2 regions of the Streptomyces sp. KMM 9044 genome follow, and region 2 is predicted to be linked to the other one. Evidence: predicted binding sites of a transcription regulator. Region 2 holds the regulator's gene; the other holds the start of a gene.
The links. The regulator HrcA, encoded in region 2, represses chaperone genes, less so after heat shock. The targets are predictions, from matches to a motif close to TTNGCACTCNGNNNNNCNGAGTGCNAA.

Region 1: the regulator HrcA is predicted to act here: its motif matches at 5,458-5,484, upstream of HUV60_RS19665 (FmdB family zinc ribbon protein).

Annotation. Positions count from the first base shown of each region.
Region 1 covers NZ_CP113910.1:4,347,337-4,355,028, reverse strand. The annotation lists gene HUV60_RS19680 (penicillin acylase family protein) at 1-1,796, opposite strand, end outside; gene HUV60_RS19675 (potassium/proton antiporter) at 2,043-3,593, shown strand; gene HUV60_RS19670 (MFS transporter) at 3,904-5,196, shown strand; gene HUV60_RS19665 (FmdB family zinc ribbon protein) at 5,495-5,863, shown strand; gene HUV60_RS19660 (S-methyl-5'-thioadenosine phosphorylase) at 5,969-6,811, shown strand; gene HUV60_RS19655 (hypothetical protein) at 7,091-7,594, shown strand.
Region 2 covers NZ_CP113910.1:5,153,513-5,161,204, forward strand. The annotation lists gene HUV60_RS23175 (ATP-binding SpoIIE family protein phosphatase) at 1-1,609, shown strand, start outside; gene hemW (radical SAM family heme chaperone HemW) at 1,658-2,890, shown strand; gene HUV60_RS23185 (DUF3097 domain-containing protein) at 3,036-3,842, opposite strand; gene HUV60_RS23190 (MBL fold metallo-hydrolase) at 3,885-4,610, opposite strand; gene hrcA (heat-inducible transcriptional repressor HrcA) at 4,780-5,796, shown strand; gene dnaJ (molecular chaperone DnaJ) at 5,797-6,936, shown strand; gene HUV60_RS23205 (nitronate monooxygenase) at 7,096-7,692, shown strand, end outside.

The sequences.
Region 1 (7,692 bases), 810 kb from region 2:
TCGATCCAGCCGGTCCATTCGTAGTCGGGGTTCCAGCCCGGCGCGGGGATGGAGCCGTCGTGGTCCTCCGCGCGGGTGGGGATCCTTCCGGGCAGGGTGTAGCCGATGTGGCCCTCGGTGTCCGCGTAGACGAGGTTCTGCGAGGGCACCTCGAACAGGGCGGCCGCCTCGCGGAAGCCGTCCCAGTCCTTCGCGCGGTTGATCGCGAAGACGGAGTCCATCGTGCGGCCGGCGTCCAGCGCGGTCCAGCGCAGGGAGACGCCGTAGCCGTCTCCCCGGTCGGGTGCGGCGGATTCGACAGTGGCCTTCTTGCCGGTCCGCACCAGGTCCTTGGACCGGTCGGAGAGCAGCGGACCGTTGTTGGTCTCCCGGACGACGATCTTCTGCGAGGCGCCGCCGGCGACCTTGATGGTCTCCTCGCGGGTCGTGAAAGGCACCACCTTGCCGTCGTACTGGTAGCCCTCGCCGGTGATCTTCTCCAGGTAGAGGTCGGTGACGTCGACCCCGGAGTTGGTCAGGCCCCAGGCGATGTCCTGGTTGTGGCCGATTATGACACCGGGCAGGCCCGCGAAGGTGTAGCCGGAGACGTCGTACTGGCACTCGGCGGAGACGCTGCGGCAGTGCAGGCCCATCTGGTACCAGACGGACGGCAGTGCGGGCGACAGGTGCGGGTCGTTGGCCAGCAGGGGCTCACCGGTGATGGTGTGCTCCCCGGAGACGACCCAGGAGTTGGAGCCGATGCCGTCGCCGTTGACACCGACGGCGGTCGGGAGGTCCTGCAGGACCTGCTGGAGACCCGTCAGCTGGCTCTCCAGGCTGCCCGCGGTGCCCGCGGCGCCGTCCGCGGTGCCTCCCGCCCCGGACGCGCCCTCCACGCCGGTGCCGGGGTCCACCGTGCCGGTTCCGGGGTCCACCGTGCCGGTTCCGGGGTCCACCGTGCCGGCACCGGTGCCCGTGCCGTCCCCGGTCCCGGTCCCGGTGCCGTCGCCCGTGCCGCTCCCGCCGCTGCCCGACTCGTAGGTGCCGGTGAGCTCGTCGTACTGGCCCTCCTGCACCACCGGCTTGTTCCGGCTGTACGGGTACGCCGGGTACAGGTCGGCGATCTGCTCCGGGCCGAGGCGGCTGGTCATCAGGGCGCGGTCGATCTCGTCCTGCATGTTGCCGCGCAGGTCCCAGGCCATCGCCTTCAGCCAGGCCAGGGAGTCCACCGGTGTCCAGGCGCCGGGCTTGTAGTCGTTGGTGAAGCCCAGGGCCGCGTACTCCAGGGAGATCGCGGCACCGTCCTTGCCCTTCAGGTAGGCGTTGACGCCCTTGGCGTAGGCGTCGAGGTACTTCTTCGTCGCCGGGGAAAGCGTCTTCTCGTACTCCTCCCGGGCGATCCGGTCCCAGCCCAGGGTGCGCAGGAACTCGTCGGTCTCGACCTGGCTCTCGCCGAACATCTCCGACAGGCGTCCGGAGGTCATGTGCCGGCGGACGTCCATCTCGTAGAACCGGTCCTGCGCCTGGACGTAGCCCTGTGCCATGAACAGGTCCTCGTCGGAGGAGGCGTAGATCTGCGGGATCCCGTGGTCGTCACGCTGCACGTCGACGGTGCCCGACAGGCCCTCGAGGGTGATCGAGCCCTTGGTCTGCGGGAAGGAGGCACGCACGGTGCCGACCGACCAGTACGCCCCGTAGACGGCACCGCCGATCAGCGCCAGCACCAGGACGAAGACGATCAGACGGGCTTTGCGCCCCTTTCTCCTGCCGGACGTGCCGGGCTGCTGACCCGTGGAGGCGGTGGTATTGGGGGGCATCGCTGTCCTTGCTGTCCTTACGCGAGCGGCAGGGCGGGCTGTGCTTTTAACTGAGCGCTGGAGCAACGATAGGCGCAGGGCCCTGCGCCACTTGACGCGGAGTCGGATACCACCCTGGACGGGCGTTCGATGATGCCAGGAGCGCACGTCAAGAAAGCGTCAAGAGTTAGGTAAGGTAACGAAGTAGTTCGCCGTGAACGTGCCGGTCAACCCGGGCCCCGGACCGGAGCCCGGCGCACCGCGCGGGTGCCAGGGAAGGGAACGGCCACGACTGTCCACCACCTCAACCAGCTCCTGCTCGTCTGCTCGCTGGTCCTGCTCGTCGCCGTCGTGGCGGTCCGGATCTCCTCGCGCAGCGGGCTCCCCAGCCTGCTCGTGTACCTGGGCATCGGTATCGCCATGGGCCAGGACGGCATCGGCGGCATCCACTTCGACAACGCCGAGCTGACTCAGGTCATCGGGTACGGGGCCCTGGTCGTGATCCTGGCCGAGGGCGGTCTGGGCACCAAGTGGACGGAGATCCGACCCGTCCTGCCCGCCTCCGCCGTCCTCGCGACCGTCGGCGTCGCGGCGAGCGTCGGTGTCACCGCGTCGGCCGCGCACTTCCTGATCGGGCTGGAGTGGCGGCAGGCGCTGATCATCGGCGCGGTGGTGTCCTCGACCGACGCGGCGGCCGTCTTCTCCGTACTGCGGCGCATCCCGCTCCCCGGACGGGTGACGGGCACGCTGGAGGCCGAGTCCGGCTTCAACGACGCCCCCGTGGTCATCCTGGTGCTCGCCTTCTCCACGGCAGGCCCGATCGAGCACTGGTACGTCCTGCTCGGCGAGATCGCCCTGGAGCTGGCCATCGGCGCCGTCATCGGACTCGCCGTGGGCCGGCTGGGCTCCCTGGGGCTCAGGCACGTGGCACTGCCCGCCTCGGGTCTCTACCCCATCGCCGTCATGGCCATCGCCACCACCGCCTACGCGGCGGGCGCCATGGCCCACGGCAGCGGCTTCCTCGCCGTCTACCTCGCCTCGATGGTGCTGGGCAACGCCGGGCTGCCGCACTGGCCCGCCACGCGCGGGTTCGCCGAAGGGCTCGGCTGGCTCGCCCAGATCGGCATGTTCGTCCTGCTCGGCCTGCTGGTCTCCCCGCACGAGCTGGGTGACGACATCGTGCCCGCACTGATCATCGGGCTGGTGCTGACCATGGTGGCCCGCCCGCTGAGCGTCGTGCTGTGCCTGGTGCCGTTCCGGGTGCCCTGGCAGGAGCAGGCGCTGATGTCCTGGGCCGGGCTGCGCGGCGCCGTGCCCATCATCCTGGCGACGATTCCGATGGTCCAGGGCGTTCCCGGCAGCCGGTCGATCTTCAACATCGTCTTCATCCTTGTCGTCGTCTACACCCTCGTCCAGGGACCGACGCTGCCGTGGCTGGCCCGCACGCTGCGGCTCGGCGAGAGCGCGGAGGCCGCCGACCTGGGCATCGAGTCGGCGCCCCTGGAGCGGCTGCGCGGACATCTGCTGTCGGTCGACGTCCCGGAGGGATCGAGAATGCACGGCGTGGAGGTCGGCGAGCTGCGGCTGCCGGAGGGGGCTGCTGTCACGCTCGTCGTGCGTGGGGGCACCTCGTTCGTTCCGGGACCGACGACGATCCTGCGGCGCGGGGACGAACTGCTCGTCGTCGCCACCGACCCGGTCCGGGACGCGGTCGAACGCCGGCTCCGCGCGGTGGGCCGCGGCGGCAAACTGGCCGGCTGGCTGGGGGCGGACGGGGCGAGGCCCGGGGGCGACCGGAGGAGCGGAGGCGGGGGCTGAAACGTCACTTCCGGCGTCGTTCGCGCGGGTCGGGCACAACCCGTCATTCACAGGGCCGCAGCACTCCTGCGCCCACTTTCACAGGATCACAAGCGCCTGGCGCCTGTGTATACCTGGGACCGCCTGTACCATGCAAGCGATACCCAGATCGAACCAACTCTGCCTGACGCAGAGCTGGCGCGACCGTATGGCGGCCGGCACGCCCTGAGCTGTGGCACCGGCATCTACCGCAGTCAGCGCAAGAGGACAGCTCTCGGCGCGCCCGACACCAGGGACCCCCGCGCCACCAGGCGGCAGAAAGGCACGGGCCGTGGCATCCACGGTCACCACGTCGAAGGACCCTGCGGCCACCTCCCGTCCGGGATACGGCCGACTGCTGCGCACGCGCGGCGCCTGGACGTTCCTGCTCCCCGGCTTCGCGGCACGCCAGCCGTTCGCGATGCTCACCCTCTCCATCGTGCTGCTGGTGCAGCACACCACCGGTTCGTACGGCGCGGCCGGCGCCGTCGCGGCGGTCACCGGCGTCGCCATGGCCGTGTTCGCGCCCTACAGCGGCCGGCTCGCCGACCGCCACGGACAGCGCGCCGTCCTCGTCCCCGGTGTCCTGGTACACACCCTGTCCGGGCTGACCCTGACCGCGCTGGCGCTGAACGGCGCCCCGCTGTGGACGTTGTTCGCCGCCGCCGTGCCCACCGGCGCCTCGGTGCCCCAGGTCGGGCCCATGGTGCGCGCCCGCTGGGGCGTCAAGCTCAAGAACTCCCCGCTGATGACCACGGCGGCGGCCTTCGAGTCCGTCACCGACGAGCTGACCTTCGTCGTCGGGCCGCTGCTGGCCACCGCCCTGTGCACGGCCGTGGACCCGGCGGCGGGCCTGGTGGCCGAGGCCGCGCTGACCCTGACCGGCGGTCTGCTGTTCGCCGCTCAGAAGGGCACACAGCCCGAGGTGGCCGCCCGCGGGCACGCGCGCGTGGAGCACGCTTTTGCGCTGCGCGTCCCCGGGGTGCGCGTCCTGATCGTCATCTTCCTGGGCATCGGGTCCGTCTTCGGCGGCATGCAGGTGTCGCTGGCCGCGTACACCGAGTCGATCGGCGAACCCGGGCTGAACGGCATCCTGTACGGCGTCTTCGCCGCGGGAAACATGCTCTCCGGCATCGCCTGCGGCGCCATCGCCTGGAAGACCGCCCCCCAGCGGCGCCTGGTCATCGGGTACGCGGCGCTCGCGGTGACCGCCTCCGCCCTGTGGACCGCCCACTCCGCGCTGCTCCTCGCCGGTCTCGGTCTCCTGGTCGGCATGTGCATCGCACCCGCCCTGATCACCGGGTACACGCTGGTCGACGACCTGGTCCCGGCCGGTTCCCGTACCGAGGCCTTCACCTGGCTGACCGGCGCGGTGGCCCTCGGCCAGGCGACCGCGGTCACGGTCTCCGGGCAACTGGAGGACAGCCTCTGGACCGGCGCCGGGTTCCTGGTGCCGATGGGCGGCACCGTGCTCGCCCTGGTGACGCTGCTGGCCCTGCGGTCACGGCTGGCGCCGCCCCGGACGACCCGCGAGGTCACGCGCGGCGCGGCCCGGCGCGACCCCGTCGGGGTCAGTGAGATGTGACGCATCGGCAGGCCGTCGCGAAGGGCGCCGGGCAGGCCCCTTTCCAGGCCCGCCCGCGCGCACGCGTGGGGTGGTGGCGGCTCCCCGGAGATGGCTCCCGCCTGCGAAGACACGCTCGAGGACGCGTCCGGGGTCCGCGCGGAGCACGGGCCGGGCACACGCGAAGGCCCGTCCTCACGGCGGTCACGCTCCCGCCGCCACCGCGGCGGGGTGACGTGCGTTACGCCGACCACTTGCGGCACGGGTTACCATTGACGATCGTTAGCACTCATCGAGTGAGAGTGCCAGGAGGAAGACAGTGCCCACCTATCAGTACCAGTGCACCGAGTGCGGCGAGGGCCTCGAGGCGGTGCAGAAGTTCACCGATGACGCTCTTACCGAGTGCCCGAACTGCCAGGGTCGCCTGAAGAAGGTGTTCTCGGCGGTCGGCATCGTCTTCAAGGGCTCCGGTTTCTACCGCAACGACAGCCGCGGTTCCTCGTCGAGCAGCGCCACGGCGTCGAAGACGGCCGGTTCGTCGACGGGTTCGTCTTCGTCTTCGTCCTCCGAGCCCTCCTCGTCCTCCTCTGCTTCGTCCTCCTCGGGCTCCGGCTCGAACCCGGGCTCCGGCTCGTCGTCCGGATCCGGCAGTGCCGGCAGCAGCACCGCCGGCAGCACAGCCGCCTGAGGCCGGATCCTTGCGCGCCGCCTGAGGCCGAATTCCCCTGCGGGACCCCGTCGTCGTACGACGACGGGGTCCTCGGCGTTTCCGGGGCCGGTTAGGGTGCGGAGCATGGCGAACAAGGCGAACGTCGAGATCGGCGTGATCGGCGGCTCCGGTTTCTACTCCTTCCTCGACGACGTGACCGAGGTTCAGGTGGACACCCCGTACGGGGCGCCCAGTGACTCCCTCTTCCTCGGTGAACTGGCCGGCCGGCGGGTCGCTTTCCTCCCCCGGCACGGGCGCGGTCACCATCTGCCGCCCCATCGGATCAACTACCGGGCCAACCTGTGGGCGCTCAGGTCGGTCGGCGCGCGCCAGGTGCTCGGGCCGTGCGCGGTGGGCGGGCTGCGGCCCGCGTACGGGCCGGGGACACTGCTGGTCCCGGACCAGCTCGTGGATCGTACGAAGTCCCGGGCGAACACCTACTTCGACGGGCTGCCCCGGCCCGACGGCACCGTCCCGAACGTCGCGCACGTGTCGTTGGCCGACCCCTACTGCCCTGTCGGCCGGGCAGCCGCCCTGAAGTCGGCGCGCGGGCGGGACTGGGAGCCGGTGGACGGCGGCACGCTGGTCGTGGTCGAGGGACCTCGGTTCTCCACCCGCGCCGAGTCGTTGTGGCACCAGGCGCAGGGCTGGTCGGTGGTGGGCATGACCGGCCACCCCGAGACGGCGCTCGCCCGTGAACTGGAGCTCTGCTACACGTCCCTGGCCCTGGTCACCGACCTCGACGCCGGTGCCGAGACCGGCGAGGGCGTCTCGCACGACGAGGTGCTGCGGGTGTTCGCGGACAACGTGGACCGGTTGCGGAACGTGCTTTTCGACACGGTGGCGGCGCTGCCGGCGACGGAGGGACGGGACTGCCCGTGCGCCTCGGCGCTGGGCGGGGTGGATCCGGGGTTCGCTCTGCCGTAGGGCCGACGGGGGGGGCAGCCGTCGCGGGGCTCGCGGCGCGGCGCACGTTCGGGTGAGGAAGTTTTCCACAGGCTGTGGTCTGTCCACAGGCTCCGACGGAGAACGGCGGGAAGCCCCATCGTGGGGTCCGCAAGCCGTTCCCTCGTCGCAGGTGGTGGTCCCGTGCAGTTTCCTCCGTCCCTCCCCTCCGTTTCTCCGTCTCCCTCCCCCGCGCCCCCTTTCTCCCGCCCCGCCGTTGTCCCGCACCCGCCCGGAGCCGGTGTCCCGCCGCGTTGCGAGGTGCCGCACTTCGCGCCGGTGCGGGTACGGGGCGGGCTTCTTCGGTCGGCTCGGCTGGTCCGGCACCGGAGGCGGGCAGCGGCGGTCGGGCTCGTCGTCACGGCGGTGGCGCTGGTGGCGGCGGGCCCCCGGGACGCGGACCGGCCGCGCGGGCATCCCGACGGCGCTTCGAGCACCCACGCCGGGCCGGCGTCCACGGGAGACCGTGCCGTACGGGCGCAGCGCGCGGGAGCGCGGGTCACGGCGCCGGTGCGGATCGCCGACGCGGCCACCGTGCGGCTGCTGAGGCCGGGCGACCGGGTCGATGTCGTCGCTGCCGGGGAGCGGGGGACGGACGGTGGGGCCCGGGTGGTCGCCCGTGGGGCGCGGGTCGCCGAGGTGCCGAAACCACTGGAGGACACGGGCACGGGCGGGGCGCTGGTGGTGCTGTCGGTTCCGCGCGCCACCGCGGCCGGCCTCGCCGGCGCGAGCACCACCTCACAACTGGCGGTGACCCTGTGGTGAGCCGGCCCTTCTCGGCCGATGGCGCGGGGCCCGTGTCGAGTGCCTCGTTCAAGGGACCCAACCGCACGGTTCGGCGGAGCTCTGACGTAGGTTGCGGA
Region 2 (7,692 bases):
CGGTACGGGGCGCCCGGCCGGCGGGGGCGCCTGGGGCGACGACGTGTGCGCGTACGCGGGGGAGGCGGAGCCGGACGGGGCGTACGAGGTCCCGGTGCCCGGCGGGGGCCGGGAGACGTGGCGTGCCTCGCGGCCGTACCGGCGGGACGGGGCCTGGCTGGGACGCGGAGCGCTGTCGTTCCTGGCCGAGGCGTCCGATCTGCTCGCCGGGCAGCTCGACGAGGATCTCGTCGCCGCGCTCGCCGGGCAGCTGATTGTTCCGCGGCTCGCGGACTGGTGCGCCGTGTGGCTGGAGGACGAGAGCAGCGGCCACGGCGGCTGGGGCGGGAGCGTGTCGGCCGACGGGTCCCGTCTCGCCCGGGTCTGGCACGCCGACGAGAGCCGCGTCGAGGAACTGAGCCGGGTGCTCGAGCAGAACCCGCCGCCGCTCTCCGACCCGTTGTCCCCCGGCCCGCTCGACTATCCCTGGCCCGAGAAGGCGTTCCGGATGCCGGAAGCCGGCCTCGGCGTGCCGGAGGGCTTCCACGTGCCGGGGAGCCTGGGCATGCCCGGGGTCGTGGACGGCGTTCCGGCGTACGACTGCGTCGTCTCCGTCTCCCTCCCCGTTCCTCTCCCCCCTCCGGTCTCCGTTCCCGCGCCCGGCGCGGCCCTCGCCTACCGGCTCGTCGTCGGCGGACGGTCGCTCGGGACGCTGGTGATCGGTCGGGCCGGGATCGGGCGGTTCCCGGACGAGATCACCGGGCTGGTGGAGGATCTCGGGCGGCGCGTGGCGCTCGCCATCGGCGCCGCCCGGCAGTACGCCCGGCAGGCCACCATCTCCGCCGTGCTCCAGCGCGGACTGCTGCCCGGCGCCGTCGCCGAGATCCCCGGTGTGCGCTCCGCGTTCGTCCACGAGCCCCTCGACAAGGGCGGGCCGAGCGGAGACTTCTACGACCTGTTCCAGGCGGGCGAGGGCCGCTGGTGCTTCGCCATCGGCGACGTCCAGGGCAAAGGGCCCGAGGCGGCCGTCGTCATCGGTCTCGCCCGGCCCTGGCTGCGGCTGCTCGCCCGGGAGGGTTACCGCGTCGCCGACGTCCTCGACCGCCTCAACCAGCTGCTCCTCGACGACGCCACCGAAGCCGCCGACGCCGCCGCCCGTGCCCTCGTCGCCGCAGGCGCCCGCCCCTCCGCCCCGGGCGACGGACCCCAGACCCGTTTCCTGTCCCTGCTCTACGGCGAGCTCACCCTCCGCGGCGGAGCCGAGGGCGGCGCCCGCGTCACCCTCGGCTCCGCCGGGCACCCCCTGCCACTGCTGCTCGCCCCCGACCGGACGGTCCGTACCGTCGCCCAGCCGCAGACCCTGCTCGGGGTCGTCGAGGACGCCACCTACAGCAGTGAGACCTTCGAGCTGCGCTCCGGCGACACCCTGCTCTGTGTCACCGACGGAGTCACCGAGCGGCGCTCCGGATCCCGCCAGTTCGACGACGGGGACGGGCTCGCCACGGCGCTGGCCGGCTGTGCGGGGCTGGACGCCGGGCTGACGGCGGAAAGGATCCACCGGCTCGTCCACGAGTTCGGGGCACGGCCACCGGCCGACGACCTCGCGCTGCTCGTGCTCCAAGCGGAGTGACTCCGCGGCGCGGTAAAGGACCAGGAGACGTGCGGGACAATGGAGCACATGCCTTCCGCACTCCCCGACGGCGAGCCCGTCCCCGCCGACGGCGCGCTGCCCGCGTCCGCGCTCGCCGGGGCCGCAGGCCGCCCCCTCGGGTTCTATCTGCACGTGCCGTACTGCGCGACCCGCTGCGGCTACTGCGACTTCAACACCTACACCGCCACCGAGCTGCGCGGCAGCGGGGGCGTGCTCGCCTCCCGTGACAATTACGCCGAGACCCTGACCGACGAGGTCCGCCTGGCCCGCAAGGTGCTCGGCGACGACCCGCGCGAGGTACGCACGGTGTTCGTCGGCGGCGGCACGCCCACCCTGCTGGCCGCCGGCGACCTCGTACGGATGCTGGCCGCGATCCGCGACGCGTTCGGGCTCGCGGCGGACGCCGAGGTGACGACGGAGGCGAATCCGGAGTCGGTCGACCCGGCCTACCTGGAGACCCTCCGCGCGGGCGGCTTCAACCGGATCTCCTTCGGCATGCAGAGCGCCCGGCAGCACGTGCTGAAGGTCCTCGACCGCACGCACACCCCCGGCCGCCCGGAGGCCTGCGTCGCCGAGGCGCGCGCGGCGGGCTTCGAGCACGTCAACCTCGACCTGATCTACGGCACCCCCGGCGAGTCCGACGACGACTGGCGGGCCTCGCTCGACGCGGCGACCGGTGCCGGGCCGGACCATGTCTCGGCGTATGCGCTGATCGTCGAGGAGGGCACCCAGCTGGCCCGGCGCGTCCGGCGCGGCGAGGTCCCGATGACCGACGACGACGTCCACGCCGACCGGTACCTGATCGCCGAGGAGGCCCTGTCGGCGGCCGGATTCGACTGGTACGAGGTGTCGAACTGGGCCACCTCCGACGCCGGCCGCTGCCTGCACAACGAGCTGTACTGGCGGGGCGCCGACTGGTGGGGCGCCGGCCCGGGGGCGCACTCGCACGTGGGCGGGGTGCGCTGGTGGAATGTGAAGCACCCGGGCGCGTACGCGACCGCCCTGGCCGAAGGGCGCTCACCGGGGGCCGGGCGCGAGATCCTCTCCGAGGAGGACCGCCGGGTGGAGCGCGTCCTGCTGGAACTGCGCCTGAAGGAGGGCGTTCCGCTGTCGCTGCTCCGCGGGGAGGGCCTCGAGGCCGCCCGCCGCGCCCTGACGGACGGCCTGCTTCGGCAGAGTTCGTACGACGAGGGCCGGGCAGCCCTCACCCTGCGGGGGCGGTTGCTGGCGGACGCGGTGGTGCGGGACCTGGTGGACTGAAGGGGGTCCCGGGGAGTGGGTTCTCGCCCCCGCGGCCCTCACCCGTTCCCCTCCTGCGGGGGCTGCGCCCCCAGACCCCGCAGCCGGCCTGAACGGCCTCGTCCGCAAACGCCGGACGGGCTCAGGCACCCGAGGACTGACGGCGTCAGGCCGGAGCCGTCACGAAATCGATCAACTCCTCCACCCGGCCCAGCAGAGCGGGCTCCAGGTCCCTGTACGAGCGCACCGAGCCGAGGATGTGCTGCCACGCCTCGCCGGTGTTCGCCACGCGCCAGCCCAGCGCCCGGCACACCCCCGTCTTCCAGTCCTGGCCGCGCGGGACGCGGGGCCAGGACTGGATGCCCAGGGACGACGGTTTCACCGCCTCCCAGATGTCGATGTAGGGGTGGCCCACCACCAGGGCGTGCTCACGGGTGACCGCCTCGGCGATGCGCGACTCCTTCGAACCCGGCACCAGGTGGTCCACCAGGACCCCCAACCGCGCGTCCGGGCCAGGACCGAACTCCTCGACGATCGCCGGGAGGTCGTCGACGCCCTCCAGGTACTCCACGACCACGCCCTCGACGCGCAGGTCGTCGCCCCACACCCGCTCGACCAGTTCGGCGTCGTGGCGTCCCTCGACGTAGATGCGCCCGGCGCGTGCCACGCGCGCGCGTGCGCCCGGGACGGCCACCGAACCGGACGCCGTACGGGCCGGACGCGACGGACCGGCGGCCGGCCGCACCAGCGTCACCACATGGCCCTCCAGGAGGAACCCGCGCGGCTCCAGCGGGAACACCCGGTGCTTGCCGAAGCGGTCCTCCAGGGTCACCGTGCCCGCCTCGCAGCGGATCACCGCGCCGCAGAATCCGCTGCCGGGCTCCTCCACCACCAGACCGGACTCGGCCGGCACCTCGGGGACGGGCCGGGACTTCTTCCACCCAGGGGTCAGGTCAGGAGAGTACGGGCGCATTCCGATGACGATAGGAGAAGCAGGCCCCGTTCGGCCGATGACTCAGCACGACACGCCGGAGCGGGCCGCGAGGGCGTCGCGCTGGGTCCGTACGAACGCCGCGTCCACCGCCGCGCCGTGGCCGGGGACGTACACCGCGTCCTCGCCGCCCAGGGCCAGCAGCCGGTCCAGAGCGGACGGCCAGTGCGACGGGACGGAGTCGGGGCCCGCCTGCGGTTCGCCGGACTCCTCCACCAGGTCGCCGCAGAACACCACCTTCGGGTCGCCGGTCACCAGCACCGCGAGATCGTGCGCCGTGTGCCCCGGGCCCACGTTCGCGAGCAGCGCCGGCCGTCCACCGCCCAGGTCGAGCGTCCACTCGCCGGACACCGTGTGCCGGGGGCGGACCAGCGCGTCCACGGCCTCCTCCGCGGCCCGCCTGTCCAGGCCGTGGCGCACCGCGTCCCTGAGCAGTTCCTCGCGCCCCCGGGCCAGTACCGTGTCCAGCCCCACCGCGCCGAACACCTCCGCACCCGCGAACACCGCGGCCCCCAGCACATGGTCGAAGTGGGGGTGGGTGAGCGCGAGATGCGTCACACGCCGCCCGGCGAGCGACTGCGCCCCGGCCCGCAACCGCGCGCCCTCGCGCAGGGACGAACCGGCGTCCACGAGCAGCACCGCGTCCGCCCCGACGACGAGTCCCACCGTGCAGTCCCACACGGGAAGCCGGCACCGCCCCACCCCCGGCGCCAGCCTTTCCCATCCCGACTCTTCCCAAGCCACCGTCATACCGTGACGCTAACGGCCTACGGCTTTCTCGGCGCGACCGCGCGGTACCGGCCTTGCCCGGGGAGTACCCCCCGGCCGTACACTGGGCGGGGAGTCTGGCACTCGCGTGCGAAGAGTGCCAGGGCATCCAGGGAACGGACCGGGCGGACGGCTTTTGGAGGTGTGCGTGATGCTCAGTGAACGCAGGCTCCAGGTGCTGCGTGCCATCGTCCAGGACTACGTCGGCACCGAGGAGCCCGTCGGCTCCAGGGCCCTCACCGAGCGGCACAACCTGGGCGTCTCCCCGGCCACCGTGCGCAACGACATGTCGGCCCTGGAGGACGAGGGCTTCATCGCCCAGCCGCACACCAGCGCCGGGCGCATCCCCACCGACAAGGGCTACCGGCTCTTCGTGGACAAGCTCGCCGGCGTCAAACCGATGACCGCGCCCGAGCGGCGCGCCATCCAGAACTTCCTGGAGGGCGCCGTCGACCTGGACGACGTCGTGGCCCGCACGGTGCGGCTGCTCGCGCAGCTCACCCGGCAGGTCGCCGTCGTGCAGTACCCGTCGCTGACCCGCTCGACCGTGCGGCACGTGGAACTGCTCCCGCTGGCGCCCGCGCGCGCCATGCTGGTGCTGATCACGGACACCGGACGGGTCGAGCAGCGTATGGTCGACTGCCCGGCGCCGGTCGGCGAAGCGTCCCTGGCGGATCTGCGGGCCCGGCTCAACAGCCGTGTCGCGGGCCGCCGTTTCACCGACGTACCGTCCCTCGTCGAGGACCTCCCGGAGGCCTTCGACCCCGAGGAACGCGGTACGGTCTCGACCGTGCTCTCCACCCTCCTGGAGACGCTGGTCGAGGAGAACGAGGAGCGGCTGATGATCGGCGGCACCGCCAATCTGACCCGCTTCGGGCACGATTTCCCCTTGGTGATCCGGCCTGTCCTGGAGGCGCTCGAGGAGCAGGTGGTGCTCCTCAAACTGCTCGGAGAGGCGAAGGATCCGGGCGTGACCGTCCGTATCGGTCATGAGAACGCCCATGAGGGACTCAACTCCACGTCCGTCGTGTCGGTGGGCTACGGTTCGGGCGGCGAGGCGGTTGCCAAGCTCGGCGTGGTCGGACCGACCCGCATGGATTACCCGGGAACGATGGGAGCGGTACGCGCAGTGGCACGGTACGTCGGACAGATCCTGGCGGAGTCGTAAGTGGCCACCGACTATTACGCCGTACTCGGCGTGCGCCGGGACGCGTCGCAGGAAGAGATCAAGAAGGCCTTCCGGCGACTCGCCCGCGAGCTGCATCCGGACGTCAACCCGGATCCGAAGACCCAGGAGCGGTTCAAGGAGATCAACGCCGCCTACGAGGTCCTGTCGGATCCGCAGAAGAAGCAGGTCTACGACCTCGGCGGCGACCCGACCCAGCAGGCCGGAGCAGGCGGCGGCGCGGGAGGCTTCGGGGCGGGCGGCTTCGGTAACTTCTCCGACATCATGGACGCGTTCTTCGGCACGGCGTCGCAGCGCGGTCCGCGCTCGCGCACCCGCCGCGGTCAGGACGCGATGATCCGCCTCGAGGTCGAGCTGGACGAGGCCGCGTTCGGCACGACCAAGGACATCCAGGTCGACACGGCGGTCGTCTGCACCACGTGCAGCGGTGAGGGCGCGGCGCCGGGAACCACGGCGCAGACCTGCGACATGTGCCGCGGCCGGGGCGAGGTCTCGCAGGTCACCCGGTCCTTCCTGGGCCAGGTCATGACCTCGCGCCCCTGCCCGCAGTGCCAGGGCTTCGGCACCGTCGTCCCGAACCCGTGCCCCGAGTGTGCGGGCGACGGACGGATCCGCTCCCGCCGCACCCTGACGGTGAAGATCCCGGCCGGTGTGGACAACGGCACCCGGATCCAGCTGGCGGGCGAGGGCGAGGTCGGCCCCGGCGGCGGCCCCGCCGGCGACCTCTACGTCGAGATCCACGAGCTGCCGCACAGCATGTTCCAGCGGCGCGGCGACGACCTGCACTGCACGGTCACCCTCCCGATGACGGCGGCCGCCCTCGGCACCAAGGTGCCGCTGGAGACGCTGGACGGCATGGAGGAGGTCGACATCCGGCCCGGCACGCAGTCCGGCCAGTCGATCCCGCTGCACGGCCGGGGCGTCACGCACCTGCGGGGCGGCGGCCGGGGCGACCTCATCGTGCACGTCGAGGTGCAGACCCCGGGCAAGCTCGACCCCGAACAGGAGCGCCTGCTGCGCGAACTCGCCAAGCTCCGCGGCGAGGAGCGCCCGCTGGGCCAGTTCCAGCCGGGCCAGCAGGGCCTGTTCTCCCGGCTGAAGGACGCCTTCAACGGGCGCTGACGGGCGGGGACCGGACGAGGTCCCCGCGGTGGCCCTGGAAGCCGGCCGCGCCCAGGGCGCGGCCGGCTTCCGGGGCCGGTTCGGACCCGTTCCCGATTCGGTTGTGGTCCTTCTCCGATCCAATTCGGAGATGTCCGAAGGACGTGGCAACATGCCGTCATGTCCTTGGCCCTCACCGACCTCCTCCGGCACCCCGTGGTGCAGGCCCCGATGGCGGGCGGAGTCGCCGTGCCACCGCTCGCCGCGGCCGTGTCCGAGGCGGGAGGGCTCGGGTTCCTGGCCGCCGGGTACAAGACCGCGGACGGGATGTACCAGGAGATCAAACAGCTGCGCGGGCTGACCGGGTCCCCCTTCGGCGTCAACGTCTTCATGCCCCAGCCCGAGACCCCCGACCCCGCCGCCGTCGGCGTCTACGCCCATCAGCTGGCCGGTGAGGCCCCCTGGTACGACACCGAGCTGGGTGACCCCGACAGCGGCCGCGACGACGGCTACGACGTCAAACTCGCCGTCCTGCTCGACAACCCGGTGCCGGTGGTGTCGTTCCACTTCGGCGTGCCCGCCGGTGACGTCCTGGACGCCCTGCGCCGCGCCGGCACGTTCACGCTGGCCACCGCCACCACCCCCGACGAGGCGCGGGCCGTTCAGGACGTGGGTGCCGACGCGGTGATAGCGCAGGGCGCCGAGGCCGGCGGCCACCAGGGCACCCACCGGGACTGCCCGGAGACGGACTGCTCCGGCATCGGGCTGCTGTCCCTG